Regions from separate parts of the Bradyrhizobium sp. BRP23 genome, predicted to be linked through region 1. Evidence: riboswitches for the same ligand, from Rfam matches in the RefSeq annotation. Region 1 holds a riboswitch; the other holds the start of a gene.
What was found. A riboswitch is a leader RNA that binds a small molecule or an ion and turns the genes downstream of it on or off. The one in region 1 is predicted to bind S-adenosylmethionine.
Positions count from the first base shown of each region.

Region 2: linked by a shared signal. The riboswitch ahead of I6F24_RS25850 (O-succinylhomoserine sulfhydrylase) and the one ahead of I6F24_RS26705 (homoserine O-acetyltransferase) in region 1 are both predicted to bind S-adenosylmethionine.

Region 1 is NZ_JADYVW010000010.1:283,116-291,377, reverse strand. Features, by position in the region: gene clpB (ATP-dependent chaperone ClpB) at 1-950, opposite strand, end outside; gene I6F24_RS26725 (MOSC domain-containing protein) at 1,191-1,979, shown strand; gene I6F24_RS26720 (TIGR02594 family protein) at 2,095-2,748, opposite strand; gene I6F24_RS26715 (alpha/beta hydrolase) at 2,962-3,825, shown strand; gene metW (methionine biosynthesis protein MetW) at 3,942-4,604, opposite strand; gene I6F24_RS26705 (homoserine O-acetyltransferase) at 4,607-5,809, opposite strand; SAM riboswitch at 5,904-5,983, opposite strand; gene I6F24_RS26700 (chorismate mutase) at 6,140-6,988, shown strand; gene hisC (histidinol-phosphate transaminase) at 7,023-8,120, shown strand; gene I6F24_RS26690 (prephenate/arogenate dehydrogenase family protein) at 8,117-8,262, shown strand, end outside.
Region 2 is NZ_JADYVW010000010.1:115,247-123,508, reverse strand. Features, by position in the region: gene I6F24_RS25870 (MATE family efflux transporter) at 1-1,240, opposite strand, end outside; gene I6F24_RS25865 (hypothetical protein) at 1,607-2,659, opposite strand; gene I6F24_RS25860 (PAS domain S-box protein) at 2,765-3,178, opposite strand; gene I6F24_RS25855 (2'-deoxycytidine 5'-triphosphate deaminase) at 3,284-4,390, opposite strand; SAM riboswitch at 4,501-4,580, shown strand; gene I6F24_RS25850 (O-succinylhomoserine sulfhydrylase) at 4,657-5,844, shown strand; gene I6F24_RS25845 (SGNH/GDSL hydrolase family protein) at 5,962-6,951, opposite strand; gene I6F24_RS25840 (lipolytic enzyme) at 6,964-7,743, opposite strand; gene I6F24_RS25835 (OpgC domain-containing protein) at 7,743-8,262, opposite strand, start outside.

The sequences.
Region 1 (8,262 bases):
GTGGTCGCGCCAATGCAGTGCAGCTCGCCGCGCGCGAGCGCCGGCTTGAGCAGGTTGGAGGCGTCCATCGCGCCGTCGCCCTTGCCGGCGCCGATCAGCGTGTGCATCTCGTCGATGAACAGGATGAATGTGCCCTCGCTGCCGGTCACTTCCTGCAGCACGGCCTTCAGCCGCTCCTCGAACTCGCCGCGGTATTTCGCGCCTGCGATCAGTGCGCCGAGGTCGAGCGAGAGCAGCTTCTTGTCCTTGAGGCTCTCCGGCACGTCGCCGTTGACGATGCGCAGCGCGAGGCCTTCGGCGATGGCGGTCTTGCCGACGCCGGGCTCGCCGATCAGGACGGGATTGTTCTTGGTCCTGCGCGAGAGCACTTGAATCGTGCGGCGGATCTCCTCGTCGCGGCCGATGACCGGATCGAGCTTGCCGTCGCGCGCGGCCTGGGTGAGGTCGCGGGCATACTTCTTCAGGGCATCATAAGCGTTCTCAGCGGTCGCGCTGTCGGCCGTGCGGCCCTTGCGCAGCGCCTCGATCGCCGCGTTGAGGTTTTGCGGCGTGACGCCGCCTTTGCTCAGGATGGTGCCGGCCTCGCTGGTCTTTTCCAGCGTGAGCCCGAGCAAAAGCCGCTCGACCGTGACGAAGCTATCGCCGGCCTTCTCGCCGGCCTTTTCGGCCGCATCGAAAGTGCGGGCCAGCTCGGGCGCGAGATAGATCTGCCCGGCACCGCCGCCGGAGACCTTCGGCACCTTGTTGAGGGCGTCCTCGGTCGCCTTCAGGATTGCGCGGGAATTGCCGCCAGCGCGGTCGATCAGACCGGCGGCGAGCCCCTCATTGTCGTCCAAGAGGACCTTCAGCACATGCAGGGTTGAGAACTGCTGGTGCCCCTCGCGCATGGCGAGCGACTGCGCGGACTGGATGAAGCCCCTGGAGCGTTCGGTATACTTCTCGATATTCATCTTTTCTGTCCCTCGGCCTGCCCTCGGGGCCCTCTAAAGGCACCCCAAACGGCATCTTCATTGGGTTTCCAATTACCGCATTGACGTTTCTCAACCGGTAACGGTCGTCTTTTGCCGGCGTTGCCGCCGGCCTGGGCCAGATGTGGGAAGCAGGTTGCGGATGCGAAAGAGGCTACTTCACAATTTCGTGCGCGGACGGGCGGGCTTGGCGGTGGCGGGCCGAATCCCTTAAGTAGCGGCATGACAGTCAGCCATACCGCCGAGATCACCGGCCTCTACCGCTACCCGATCAAGGGCCTGACGCCGGAGCGCCTGTCGCACGTTCCTTTGCGGGTCGGCCAGACCCTGCCGGCCGACCGCCGCTACGCCATCGAGAACGGCCCGAGCGGGTTCGACCCCGAGGCGCCCGAATGGAAGCCGAAAATCCAGTTCCTGATGCTGGCGCGCAATGAGCGGCTGGCCGAGCTCGACAGCCGGTTCGACGACGAAACCAACGTGCTGACCATCCGCAAGGACGGCCAGATCGTCGCCAGCGGCGATCTCGAGACCGCCGCCGGGCGCGCCGCCATCGAGGCCTATTTCACGGAGAACTTTCAGCCCGAGTTGAAGGGCCCGCCCAAAATTCTCTCCGGCCGCGACCACAGCTTCTCCGACGTCGCCCGCAAGGTCGTCTCCATCATCAATCTCGACAGCGTCCGCGCCATCGAGACCATGCTCGGCGGCGTCGCCGTGCATCCGCTGCGCTTCCGCGCCAATCTCTACGTGAAAGGCTGGCCGGCCTGGTCGGAGCTCGACCTCGTCGGCCAGACGCTCGCGATCGGGCAGGCCAGACTGAAGGTGATCAAGCGCATCGTCCGCTGCCCGGCCACCAATGTCGACCCCGAGACCGCCAAGCGCGATCTCGAAATCCCGCCCACGCTCTCGCGCCATCTCGGCCATATGGACTGCGGCATCTATGCCGAGGTGATCGCCGACGGTGACGTCGGCGTCGGCGATGTGGTGGCGGTGGAAGAGCCGAAGCTGCTGTGAGCCAACGCCGTCTCAACATACTCCGTCATTGCGAGCGCAGCGAAGCAATCCAGGAATGCATCTGCGGAAACAGTCTGGATTGCTTCGTCGCAAGCGCTCCTCGCAATGACGAGGCTCAGTTCGGCATCACATACGCATAGATCTTGCCGCGCGAGACCGGGGCTTCGCGGACTCGGTTGCCGTTGTTGCCGGAGATCATGATCGGATTACCCTGCGCGTCGATGCCGGTGATGATGCCGACATGACCGCCGCGGCGGCCGCGCGACATCACGGCGATGGCACCGACCTGCGGTCCGGAGATGCGCGTGCCGTAGCGCGCGAACGAGCTCGCCATGTCGGAGCCGGTGCCCCGATGGCCGGTATGCTCCAGCACCATGTTCATGAAGCGCGCGCACCACAGGCGGCCGCGCCCGGTCGGATTGCCGCCGATATGGCGGCGCGCCTCGGAGACGAGACCCGATCCTCCGCTGAAGCCTCCGTTCATGCCGGCACCGCTGGCATTGGCATTCGGATCATAGCTCGCCTGGGTGTCGGCGAAGCCGCTTGCCTGCAATTGCGCCGCGCTGCGCTCGAAGCGCGAACTGCGGGCATGATGGCGATAGTGACGGTGGTGATGATGTCTGGCGTGATGCACGTAACCGTGCCGCTCTGCGCTATGACGATGATACGGCCGTGCCGAGGCCGGAGAAACGAACACGGCGAACGCCGCGAAGAACAGCGCCAGCGCGACAACACAACGCGACAGGCGAGACGCAAACAACTCGAACATTCTTCATCCTTCTTGACACCCCCACTTCCCGCCGGCCCGTGCAATGGCCGACATCCGTTTGGCCGTTAAGCCGCCCGATGTGGCGAGAAAAAGACGCAACGCCCGCGAATGGCTGCAATGATTTTGTGTTTGTGCTCGGCGCTGCTGCCGCATTGCCGACAACAGAATTAACTGCGATCCTCGAACACGGCTTGAAACAGAGGGAAACGGTTAATGCCCCACGCCACGACCAGGGACGGCGTCCGCATCTATTTCGAGGAGGCGGGCCAGGGAACGCCGATACTTTTTCTGCACGAGTTCGCGGCCGACTACACCAATTGGGAGCCGCAGATGCGCTACTTCTCGCGTGGCCATCGCTGCATCACCTATTCGGCGCGCGGCTACACGCCATCGGACGTGCCTGACGGCGAGGTCTACACCTACACGCATTTCTACACCGATGCGCTTGCGGTGCTCGATCATCTCGGCATCGAGCGCGCGCATCTCGTCGGTCTTTCGATGGGTGCCTATTCCTCGCTGCAGATCGGGTTGAGCGCGCCGCAGCGCGCACTATCGATGACGCTCGCCGGCGTCGGCTCCGGCTCGGAGCTCGAGAACCTCGACGATTGGCGCAAGCAGTGTCGCGCCAATGCCGAGCAGTTCGAGACGCTGGGCTCGGTGGAGGTCGCGAAAGTGACGCGCGAGGCGCCGAGCCGGATTCCGTTCCTGGTGAAGGATCCACGCGGGCATGCCGATTTCTACGCCGCACTGGCGCGGCACGATGCCAAGGGATCGGCGCGCACCATGCGCGGATTCCAAGGCGGCCGTCCCTCGATCTACACGATGACGGACGCGATCAGAGGCGCGGCAACACCCGCGCTGATCATCTGCGGCGACGAGGACGAGCCGTGCGTGGGCGCCAGCCTGTTCCTGAAGAAGCACCTGCCCGCGGCGGGGCTCGCGATGTTTCCGAAGTCCGGCCACGTGCTGAACCTGGAGGAGCCCGCGCTGTTCAACGAGAGTGTCGAGCGGTTCGTGACGCTGGTGGAAGCAGGACGTTGGCCGGTGCGGGACCCGCGGTCGCTGGTTTCCCACTAGCTGTCATTCCGGGTTGCGCCGAAGGCGCAGGCCCGGAATCCATCGGGCTGCAGGCGCTGTTGGACGATGGATTCCGGGCTCGATGCTTCGCACGCCCCGGAATGACGCCTACGGAGTCATTTCCCCCCGCCGCGGCTCAGCAAGAACACCGCCTGCTCGCCGAACATGTTCCACACCCACCAGGGCAAGTTCAACGGCACCGGGCGGCCGTAGAGATCGAGCGCGACCGAGCGCTCCATCTTGACGTTGATCTCGTCGCAGAGCTGCACGAAATCCTTGATGGTGCAGAAATGGATGTTGGCGGTGTCGTACCAGGTCGCCGGCAGATTCTCGGTGCGCGGCATGTGGCCGCCGATCAGGAGCTGGAGTCGCATCTTCCAGAACCCGAAATTCGGGAACGAGACGATGGCGCGGCGGCCGATGCGCAGCAGGTTCTCCAGCACGACCTTCGGCTGCCGCGTCGCCTGCAGCGTCTGCGACAGGATCACGTAGTCGAAGGCATCGTCGGGATAGTTGACGAGATCGGTGTCGGCATCGCCCTGCACCACCGCGAGCCCCTTGGCGACGCAGCGGTTGACGCCCTCGCGCGACAATTCGATGCCGCGGCCGTCGATGCCGCGGGTCTCCAGCAGCTGAAGCAGATCGCCGTCGCCGCAGCCGACGTCGAGCACCTTCGAGCCCGGCTTGACCATCTCGGCGACCAGCCGATGATCGGCGCGATAATCACCGGACGGCATGGCCGCAACGCCGTCCAGCGGCAACACTTCCTGCACGGACATCGCTAACGGTCCTCGAGGTTGAGCCCGCGGGCCTTGCCTGCCGATTGCAGGAAGGCGCGGGAGATGTCGAAAAATTCGGGCACGTCGAGCAGGAAGGCGTCATGGCCGCGATCAGTCTCGATCTCGGCGAAGGACACCCGCGCGCTCGAGGCGTTCAGCGCGTGCACCAGTGCGCGCGATTCCGAGGTCGGAAACAGCCAGTCACTGGTGAAGGAGACCACACAGAAGCGGGTCTCGATGCCGGCGAAGGCCTTGGCCAGCACGCCGCCGTGGTCGGCGGCGATGTCGAAATAGTCCATCGCCCGCGTCAGGTAGAGATAGGAATTGGCGTCGAAGCGCTCGACGAAGGACGAGCCTTGATAACGCAGATAGGATTCGACCTGGAAATCGGCGTCGAACGAGAAGGTCGGCAGCTCGCGGTCCTGCATGCGCCGGCCGAACTTGCGGTGCAGCGCCGCGTCCGAGAGATAGGTGATGTGCGCCGCCATCCGCGCCACCGCGAGCCCGCGATGCGGATGGATCCCGCGATCGGCATAGCCGCCGCCATGCCAGTCGGGGTCGGCCATCACGGCCTGGCGGCCGAGCTCGTGGAAGGCGATGTTCTGCGCCGAGTGCCGCGTCGCGCAGGCGATCGCCAGCGCGGAGTACACGCGCTCCGGATAGGCGGCGGTCCATTGCAGCACCTGCATGCCGCCCATCGAGCCGCCGACGACGGCAAACAGCGTGTCGATGCCGAGCCGGTCGATCAGCATCGCCTGCGCGCGCACCATGTCCGGAATGGTGATGACGGGGAAGTCCAGGCCCCAGACCTTGCCGGTGGCGGGATTGATCGACGCCGGCCCGGTCGAGCCCATACAGCCGCCGATCACGTTGGAGCAGATGATGAAGTAGTGCTTGGGATCGATGGGTCGGCCGGGACCGACCAGCGTCTCCCACCAGCCCGGCTTGCCGGTGACGGGATGTACGTTGGCGACATGCTGGTCGCCGGTCAGCGCATGGCAGATCAGCACCGCATTGGAGCGATCGGCATTGAGCTCGCCATAGGTCTGGTAGGCGATCTGGAACGGGGTGAGATCGACGCCGCAATCGAGCCGCAGCGGCTGCTCGGTGCCGAAATGCGCAACCAGCGAGCTTGGATGATCGACCTCGTGCGACCGCTCGTCGGCGCTGATCGCAGGACTCGGTATCGACTTGACGCTACCCATCTCGGACATCGACCTCGTTTGCGACTGGCTGCTCGACCGCGCCGCTGACATCAGGCCATGAAAAACCCGGCCTGAACGATAGGTTCGGCCGGGATCGGAAGCGTCCCCGGCCTGTTTAGCGAGTTTTTTAACGTGGCTGCAAGCCGGCCGGCTCAAATGACCACGGAACGGGCAAAAGCTACCGTCTTGGGCGGTTTTCGTCAAGTCGCGGCCCGGATCGGCCCAATTCGCCTCTGCCGCAACGCCTGCAAAGCACGTCATTTCTCTTTGCTTTCGCCGCCACGACTGCCTAATCAGGACATCCCCCACCGGAACGATCGACGACCAGACATGTCCCAACGTCCGCCCGCGCCACCATCGCTGCAGGAACTGCGCAAGGAGATCGACGCGATCGACGAGGGCATGCATCGCCTCCTCATGCAGCGCGGCGAGATCATCGATCGCCTGATCCAGGTGAAGCAGACCCAGGAGGTCGGCTCGGCGTTCCGGCCCGCGCGCGAGGCTGCCATGATGCGCGAGATCGTGCAGCGTCATCGCGGCATCCTGCCGCTCGACACGGTCGAGAGCATCTGGCGCGTCATCATCTCGACCTTCACTTACGTACAGGCGCCGTTCTCGGTGCATGCCGACATCTCGGCCAGCGAGGCGGCGATGCGCGATTCCGTGCGCTTCAATTTCGGCTTCACCGTGCCTTACGTCGCGCATTTCAGCGCACAGGCCGCGGTCGAGGCGGTAGCGAAATCCAAGGGTGATCTGGCAATGGTCTCGGCGACCTCGAGCCGCACGCCATGGTGGCTGGAGCTGGAGGCCGACGGCGCACCGAAGATCATCGCGCGGATGCCCTTCATCGAGCGCGCCGATCATCCGGCCGCCTTGCCGGTGTTCGCGATCTCGCGCGTTGCGGACAGCGCCCTGGTGACGGAGGTCGAGACGTTCAGCGTGCGCGTCTCCGGATGGAACGCCGAGGTCGCCCGCGCGCTGTCGCCGCTCGCCGAGATCGTGGCCGTGCCCGATACCGCCTTCGACGGCGCGGCGCTGCTGGTCTCGGTCACCGGCGCGACCAGCATCGACAAGATCAGGGCTGCCCTGATCGAGGCGGGGGCCTCGGTGCGCTCTGTGGCCCTCGTCGGCAGCCACGCAACGCGCTATACGGTGCCCCCGACCGGGCCGAAATCGTAAAATCGCGAGCAGCCCAGCCTATCCGGAGTCCAAGATGTCCCGCCCCGTGCCGAATCCCGGCATTCTCGATATTGCGCCCTACACGCCCGGCAAGAGCCCGGTGCCGGAGCCGGGCCGCAAGGTGTTCAAACTCTCCGCCAACGAGACGCCGTTCGGGCCCTCGCCCAAGGCGATCGAAGCCTTCAAGCGCGTGGCAGATCATCTGGAGGACTACCCGGAAGGCACCTCGCGCGTGCTGCGCGAGGCGATCGGCCGCTCGTTCGGGCTCGATCCCAACCGCATCATCTGCGGCGCCGGCTCGGACGAGATCCTCAATCTGCTCGCGCACACCTATCTCAGCCAGGGCGACGAGGCGATCTCGACCACGCACGGCTTCCTTGTCTACCCGATCGCGACGATGGCGGTCGGCGCCAGGAACGTCATCGCCCAGGAGACCAACCTCACCGCCGACGTCGACGCCATCCTGAAGGCCGTGACGCCGAAGACGAAGCTGGTCTGGCTCGCCAACCCCAACAACCCGACCGGCACCTATCTTCCGTTCGACGAGGTCAAGCGGCTGCGCGCCGGCCTGCCCTCGCACGTGCTGCTGGTGCTGGACGCCGCTTATTGCGACTACGTCTCGCGCAACGACTATGAGATGGGAATCGAGCTCGTCGCCACCACCGAGAACACGGTGGTGACGCACACCTTCTCCAAGATCCACGGTCTTGCCGCGCTGCGCATCGGCTGGATGTTCGGGCCCGAGCACGTCATCGACGCGGTCAATCGCATCCGCGGTCCCTTCAACGTGTCGACGCCGGCGATGTATGCCGCGGTCGCCGCGATCGAGGATACCGCGCATCAGGCGATGTCGAAGCAGTTCACCGAGACCTGGCGCAACTGGCTCACCGAGGAGATCGGCAAGCTCGGGCTGAAGGTGACGCCGAGCGTCGCCAATTTCGTGCTGATCCACTTCCCGACCGATAAGGGCAGGACCGCCGATGACGCCGATGCCTTCCTGACCAGGCGGGGGCTCGTGCTGCGCGGCTTGAAGAATTACGGCCTGCCGCATGCGCTGCGCATGACCATCGGCACCGAGGAGGCCAACCGCCTCGTCGTCGAAGGCTTGCGCGACTTCATGGGCGGCAAATGAGTGCGCAGGGGTACTTCCAGCGCGTCGCGCTGATCGGCTTCGGCCTGATCGGCGGCTCGATCGCGCGCGCTGCGAAGCTCCAGGGGCTGGCCGGTGAAATCGTCACCACCGCGCGCTCGGAGAAGACGCGCGCACGCGTCGC
Region 2 (8,262 bases), 170 kb from region 1:
CCAGCACGGGCCCGATCACCTTGGCCGCGCCTTGCGAGGAGAAATACATCGTCGTTGCCAGGCCGAAGAAGGCGTAGAACGGCCCGACCGTCGAAAGATATTGATGGCTCGCCGCGCGCACCGCCACACTGTCGGTGAACATGTTGACCCAGAGATCGGGGAAGATCGCAACGAGGCACGCCGGCACGCCGACCGCCACGAAAGCAGCAACGCTGGCGGTCCAGGCGATGCGCCGGGCCCGCGCGATGCGGCCGGCGCCGATCGCCATCCCGACCATCGGCACGCAGGCGATGCCGAACGAGAATGCGATCGAGGTCAGCAGGAATTCGAGCCGCGCGCCGACGCCGTAGCCGGCGAGGATCGCAGTGCCGAACTGCGCCAGCATGTGCGTGAAGATCGAGATCGTCAGCACCGATTGCAGCGGCGAGAAGCAGGCGATGGCGCCGACCTTGAGGATGTCGAAGAACATCGCCCATTGGATGCGCAGGCCGCGCAGCTTCAGCGTGATCCGCGCGCGGCCGGAGAACAGGTACCAGCTCATGATGCCGATGTTCATAGTGTAGGCGATCAGCGCGCCGGCGGCGACGCCGCGCATGCCGAACTGCGGCACTGGCCCGAGCCCGAGACCGAGCGTGCCGCCGAGCACGATCTGCCAGGCCGCGGAGTTGAGGATCAGGAACGACGGCAGCTTCATGTTGCCGGTGCCGCGCAGGATGCCCGCCATGGTGTTGAGCAGCCAGGGCAGCACGGCGCCGCCGAAGAACACCTGCGTGTAGGCGATCGCATGCGTCAACACATCGCCGCGGCCGCCGAGCATCTCGAGCAGCCTCGGCCCGAAGATCAACACGCCCAGCATGAAGACGAATCCGAAGCTGATGCCGATAAGCATCGCGTGCACGGCCAATGTGCCGGCGCGCTCGCGATTGCCGGCGCCGAGCGCACGCGCGATGGCCGAGGCCACCGCGCCGCCCATGGCGCCGCCGGACATCGTCATGGTCAGAATGATCGTCGGAAACACCAGCGCCATCGCCGCCAGCGCCTCGACGCCGAGCCGGCCGACATAGGAGGTCTCGGCGATCACCACGCAAATGCCGGCCGACAGACCGATCGCGTTCGGCCAAGCGAGCGAGAGCAGCGTCCGCAGGATCGGCCCATCCGTCAGAGCGCTTCTGATCGGCGCCGGAGGCGGCGGCAGCGGGCGCTCTTGCTCATCGACCGGGATTTCGGCGATGTCGGACATGTCCTCTCCCGGGCGCAGGCGCCGTTTGCAGCGCAGCAATCACTTGGTGTGCCAATGGCGTCGTTCGCGCGAATGGCGCGGCTGAGGCGTGTTAGCACGGCGTGCTCCGATTCTGCCTGCGCCCGATGCAGGCGTGCCCTGCGGCAGCGCATTTCAAGCGGTGGAATTCGTTCTTCTCCCTCTCCCCGTTCTTACGGGGCCGCGACGAGCCTTGCTCGCGCCGAGAGCGTCGGGGTGAGGGGCTCTATCCGCGAAGACGGCGAGAGCTGGACTCGCGGAGACTCCCCCTCACCCCGGATTGCATCTTCGATGCAATCCGACCTCTCCCTGCAAGCGGGGCGAGGTGAAGTCCGTTGCGGCCGTCGCCTAACCGATGGTCCACACCAGCGGCGGGCGCCCGCCTACCGCGGTGCGCATCTGCACGCCGATATGCCGTCCGCAGCCTGCGGCGAGACCCTCAAACAATCCCTCCAGCACCTTCGCGCAGGCGCGATGATAATCGGCGATGTCGTCCATCAGCTTCCAGCTCTGCTGCCGGATCTCGAACGTGCCTTCCGATTGCGTAATCTCGGCCGCATCATCCTGCGCGGCGAGCAGCGCGTTCAGGAACGATGCGAATTCTCGCGCGCCGCCGCGGGTCGTCGCCAGCGCCGCGGCGACCTCGTCGAAATATTGCATGCCGATCAGCTTGCCGGTGAGGTGCAGCAGATAGCCGGCATCCTCCGGACCGAACAGCTGCACCATCACGGGCGCGGCAGTGCGGACATATTCCATCGCGTAATTGCGATAGGCCTTTTCCAGCCGCGGTCTTGGCCAGCTCGCGACCGGCAATGCGGGCGCCGTCGTCGCATCGAACAAAGGCGCCTCCAGGTGCCGCGCGAACACCAGGCGCTCGTCGAGCTCGAGCGGATGGTCGTAAAGATGGTAATAGCCTTCGAGCCCGTCCTGGCCGTCGACGCTCTGCTTGGTGCAGACGAAGCCGAGCCTGAGATTGCCGAGCGCAACTCCGTTGTTGGCGTGCCAGCCGCGCAGCATGGCGCGGGAGACTTCGCCCGGCACACCACAGATCGCGGTGCCCTTCCAGATCCAGCGCGGCGGCGGATAGCGGATCCAAGCCTTGGTGTCGCTCTCGTACATGTATTCGACATGCACGCCGCCGATCCAGTTGGAGAGATAGTGGTATTGCGCAGCCGCGACCGCCGGCGGCAGATGGTCGATCCCGAGCTTGCTGAGCCCCGGCAGGAAACGCTCCTGCTGCTGGCGACGAAACACGCGGAAGACGAATTCTGCGGCATCCGCCGTGCCGCGGCGCGTGACGACGGTGAGGATCAGCCCGGTGAAGTAAGCGTGATAGAGATCGGCGACGGCGCGCCAGCGCTTCCATTGCGCGTGCTGCGCGAGGTCTGGTGCGATAGTCATGTTCGCTCCCTGATCATGGTTTTGATCGAGTGTGTCACCGCCGCCGGTGACAGGCAACATGACGCGCGTGCAGGCCTCCCTGCGCGGCTTTCCGTCAATTCCGCATCACGAATTTTGCGCCGCCTTGGCCGCCCGTTCGCGCTCAACGCGCTCCGTGACGTCGCGAGCCATCGCCACCGATCCCTGCACCGCGCCATCGTTGTCTCGCACCAATGCGAAGGTCATCTCGATGTAGAGCTTGCGCCCGCTCTTGTGCAGCGCGCGGGTCAGCGTCGGCTTGCCCGCAAGCTTCATGGTGCCGCTCGCGAGCGCGGCGTCGAAGCCTTTCCAGTGCGCGGCGCGAAGATGTTCGGGAATGATCAGATCGAGGTTCTGGCCGAGCGCTTCGTCGGCCGTGAAGCCGAACAGCGCGGTCGATGCGCGATTCCAGCGTGTGATCGTGCCGGAGCGATCGGAATAGATCAGCGCGTCCGCGACGTCGTTGATGATCTGTGCGTCGAGTTGGGATGGCTCAATCATGTCACCACCTTGTAGCCCGGATGGAGCAAAGCGTAATCCGGGATCGCGCCACAAGTGAGACCTTCCCGGATTACGCTTGCGCTCCATCCGGGCTACAGGATCGGGCTACACCCGAAAATGCTTCGAGAGCTTGAGGCCTTGCGCCTGGTAGTTGGAACCGATGCGCTGGCCGTACACCGCGTCGGGGCGGGCCAGCATCTTCTCGTAGACGAGGCGGCCGACGATCTGACCGTGCTCGAGGATGAACGGCACCTCGCGCGAGCGCACCTCCAGCACGGCGCGCGATCCCAGCCCGCCAGCGCCGGCATAGCCGAAACCGGGATCGAAAAAGCCGGCATAGTGCACGCGGAATTCGCCGACCAATGGATCGAACGGCACCATCTCCGCGGCGTAGTCGGGAGGCACCTGCACCGCTTCCTTGGAGGCGAGGATGTAGAACTCGCCGGGGTCGAGGATCAGGCTGCCGTCGGGACGCGCCGAGATCGGCTCCCAGAAATCCTCCACCGCGTAGCCCGCGCGGCGGTCGACATCGACGACGCCGGTGTGGCGCTTGGCGCGATACCCGACGAAGCCGCTCGCCTTCTCGCCGGAGAGATCGACCGAGACGGCAACGCCGCCCGAGAGATCGGCATGGTCGATGTCGACGAGACGCTCGCTGGCGTGCAGCGCATCGAGCTCGTCGGCATTGAGGATGGCATCGCCGGTGCGGAAGCGCACCTGGCTGAGACGCGAGCCCTCGCGCACCAGCACAGGAAACGTCTTCGGGCTGATCTCGGCGTAGAGCGGGCCGTGATAGCCGGCGCCGATCATGTCGAAGCGGCGGGTGCCGTCGGCGATGACGCGGGTGAAGACGTCGAGCCGGCCGGTCGAGCTCTTCGGATTGGCGGCAGCGACGATCTCCGGCGGCAGCGCGAGGCTCTCGAGCAGCGGCACGATGTAGACGCAGTTGGTCTCGAGCACCGCGCCGTCGGCGAGGCTGAACTCGTGCAGCTTCAGCTCGTCGATGCGCTCTGCCACGGTGGCACCGGGCCCGGGGAGGAAGCTGGCGCGGACCCGATAGGCGATGTCGCCGAGGCGCAGATCGAGGCTCGCCGGCTGGATCTGGCTCTCGACGAAGTCGTAGGTGGGCAGGATGAGACCTTCTTCCGCCATCGCCGCGATCATGCGGTCGGGCAGGATACCATTGGCGTCGGCGGCGACCGTGAACGTCAACCGGGGGTCCTCATCAGGGGCCGAATGCATCCGGACATGCCGGAAATACAAGTCTTTTACGGCTATCCGATGGACGCCTTGACGGAAAGGGCATTGCGGAATATGAGCATCACTTATCCCGTGGTGATTTGAGCCGGCCGGCTTGCAGCCACGTTAAATAAGTCGCTAAACAGGCCGGGGACCTCTGTGATCCCGGCCCGTGGAGATATCCAGGCCGGTTTTTTTGTGACCGTTTTCGCCTCGACGGTCATGTCGGAGAGGGTCCTATGTCGAAGTCGTCTGCTGCCTATCGCCCCGAAACCCGCCTGGTCCATTCCGGCACCCTGCGCTCGCAATATGGCGAGACCTCGGAGGCGCTGTTCCTGACGCAAGGCTATGTCTACGCCAGCGCGGAGGAGTGCGAGGCGCGCTTCAAGGGCGAAGATCCCGGCTTCATCTATTCGCGCTATTCCAACCCGACGATTGCAATGTTCGAGCGCCGCATGATCGAGCTCGAAGGCGCCGAGGCCGCGCGCTCGGCGGCAACCGGCATGGCGGCGGTGACGACCGCGATCCTGGCGCCGCTCAAGGCCGGCGATCACGTGGTCGCCTCCCGTGCGCTGTTCGGCTCCTGCCTCTACGTCATCCAGGACCTGTTGCCGCGCTACGGCATCGAGGCCACGCTGGTCGATGGGCTCGATCTCGACCAGTGGCAGCGGGCGCTGAGGCCCAACACCAAGACGTTCTTCCTGGAGAGCCCGACCAACCCGACGCTGGACGTGCTCGACATCCCTTCGATCGCCGAGATCGCGCACAAGGGCGGCGCGCGGCTCGTCGTCGACAACGTGTTTGCAACCCCGATCTGGCAGAGCCCGCTCGCGCTCGGCGCCGACGTCGTCGTCTACTCCGCGACCAAGCACATCGACGGCCAGGGCCGCTGTCTCGGCGGCATCATCCTGTCCTCCGAAGCCTTCATCGCCGAGCACATCCACAATTTCATGCGCCAGACCGGCCCGTCGATTTCGCCGTTCAATGCCTGGGTCCTGCTCAAGGGCCTGGAGACGCTGGGCGTGCGCGTGCGCGCGCAGACCGACAATGCCGCGCGCATCGCCGAGGTGCTGGCGAGCCATCCCAAGATCTCGCGACTGGTCTATCCCGGCCGGGCCGATCATCCGCAGGCGGCGCTGGTGAAGAAGCAGATGCGCGGCGGCTCGACGCTGGTCGGCTTCGAGGTGAAGGGCGGCAAGGCGGCGGCCTTCCGTGTGCTCAACGAATTGAAGCTTGCCAAGATCTCCAACAATCTCGGCGACGCCAAGAGCCTCGTCACGCATCCGGCGACGACGACGCATCAGCGCCTCAAGCCGGAGGACCGCGCCGCGCTCGGCATCAGCGAGGGCTTCATCCGCTTCTCGGCGGGGCTGGAGCACGCGGATGACCTGATCGAGGATCTCACCGCGGCGCTGGAAAAGGCGTGAGGGAAGCGAGGTCTCGTAGGGTGGATTAGCCGAAGGCGTAATCCACCTCTTCTGCATTCGCGGAGATAGACAGCGGTGGGTTACGGCTTCGCCTAACCCACCCTACGTCGATGACCTCTACATCGGCCGGTACGTTCTCACATCGGCGGGCACGCTCACACCGAGCTTGATCTGGCCGACGGAGCGGATGATGTCGTCGCCGAGCAGCTGGGCGAAGCAGGCATAGCCCCAATCGTTCATGTGCAGGCCGTCGGCGATGACGAAGCTCTCGACCGGGATCGACTGGTTCTCGTGCCAGTCGCGCATCACCTCGAAGCGGGGGAAAATGCCGACCTTGCGGAGCTCGGCGACGTTGCCGAGCAGCTTGATCATCTTGCCGGCGCTCTCCTTGCGCTGGTTGACGGCCGGCGAATATTGCGGATCGACCAGCACGATGTCGGTGCCGCCGGCGGCCTGAATGCGGCTGATGCCGTCCTCGACCAGCTTGGCCGTATCGGCAGGATCGAGATTGCGCAGCACGGCGTTGGTGCCGACCTGCCAGATCACGAGATCCGGATGCCTGTCGATCACCTGCGTCTGCAGACGCTTCATCATCTCGGGGGCGTCCTCGCCGCCGACGCCGGCATTGATGACGCTGATGTCGGCGGTCGGATAGTGCCGGCGCAGCTGCGCGGCGAGACGATTGGGGTAATTGAACTCCGGCGAGCTCGCGCCGAACCCCTGGGTCGACGAGGAGCCGAAAGCGACGATGACGACGGGCTGGCCGGCGACCAGCTTGCTCGCAACATGCGGCAGCGAGCCCATCGCCTTGGAGCCGCCCTTCGGCGGCAGGCAGGGCACGCGGCTGAAGATGTCGGCGGCGGACTTTGCGACCTCCTTCACCTTGTCGATGGCGCGCGAGGTGACGCCGCGCTGCTCGGGCGACCTCGCGGCGACGGTGGTCTGGGACGGCGTAGCGGGCGCGGGATCAGGCGACTGGGCGGGTGCGGGGGTCGCCGGCTGTGCAGCCGGCGTCTGCGCATGCGAGGCGGGCGTCAGCAACAACAGCACTGCTGTTGCAGGCACGGCCAGCCATGACGTCAGGCAAAAAGGGCGGAGAGAACTCATTAACGCTAGACCTCAATTTTGCTGCTGGGCCGGCTCCAGATGAGCAGCGTCAATCACGAACTGTGCCAACGCCCGGCCAAGGCAATCATGGACCTGCTTCGCCAGCTCAGGCCCGCGGGACGGGTTGAACAGGTCGAACTGACCCTGTTCATTCCACTGCCGCATGATCGCGAAACGATCGAACAGCGGGATGTCGTGCTCCTGTGCCACGACGCGCATATTATCGAGAAAAGGCTGCGCCGAGATCATGGTCTCGGTGCGCGGGCTATATTGCAAATTCATCAAGACGACGTCCGCCCCTGCCTTTTGCAACGCAACAACCCCGTCGGTCACCGCGCTACGAAATTCGTCGGGATCGATGGATCGGATAGCATCCACGGTCCCGGTCTGCCAGATGACCAAAGTAGGCGTTTTTGCTTCCATCAGCTTAACGAAGGTGGACGCGGTCTCCTCTGCCGTTTTCTTGCTCTGTATTTCTACGGAGACGTGCACCGGCTCGGAGGGCGGCAGTTTCTCCTTGAGGATCGCCTCCATGCGCGCCGGATAGGAGCTGCTCTCCGACGACGGAATCGTGGTCGAGCGGCTGCCGATCACCAGGATGTCGAGCGGTTTGCCGGCCTTGATCGCCTCGGCGACCTTGGGCAGCTGGCTTTCGCTGGTCAGCAGATAGGACGGCAGTTCGCAGGCCGCAGGCATAGGGGATGCGGCAGACGCGGCATCGCCCGCGCGCGCCGTGGGCGCGGCGAGGTTACCGCATAGCAGGACCAGGCTCAGGAGAACCTTCGCCTTCATCAGCCCCCTCCCGCCAGATCGGCGTTGCCGACGGCGTTTTTGGTTTTCGCACCGCTCTTGTCAGCCACACGCTTGTACCACGAAATGACCCAGGCCACCCCCCACATGATCAGGATTCCGGAGAGGCTAATCAACGCATGCATGACCGGCCCGCCGGAGATTTCGGCGAGGACGAAATGGCCGGCAAAGGCCAGGAAGACGCCGAGGCAGAAGATCTCGAGCGAATGCTGACCACATAGAATCAATGGTCGCAGCCAGCGCGATTTCAAGCCCGGCCAGTCGCGGGGCAGGAAGCGTACGGTCAGCGCCGCCAGCGCCAGGAAGTGCGCGAAGCGCAGCACGTCGAGGTCGGTCTTGTCGATCGGATACATCCATTGTTCGATCTGCTTCGGCATGAACTGGGAGAGCTGGGGCACGTACCAGGTCAAGGTCACGTAGAACGCCGCGATGAGATAGGCGATCGAGATCCACATCGTCACGGGCGAGGCCAGGATGCCCGACATGCGACGCGCACCTCCG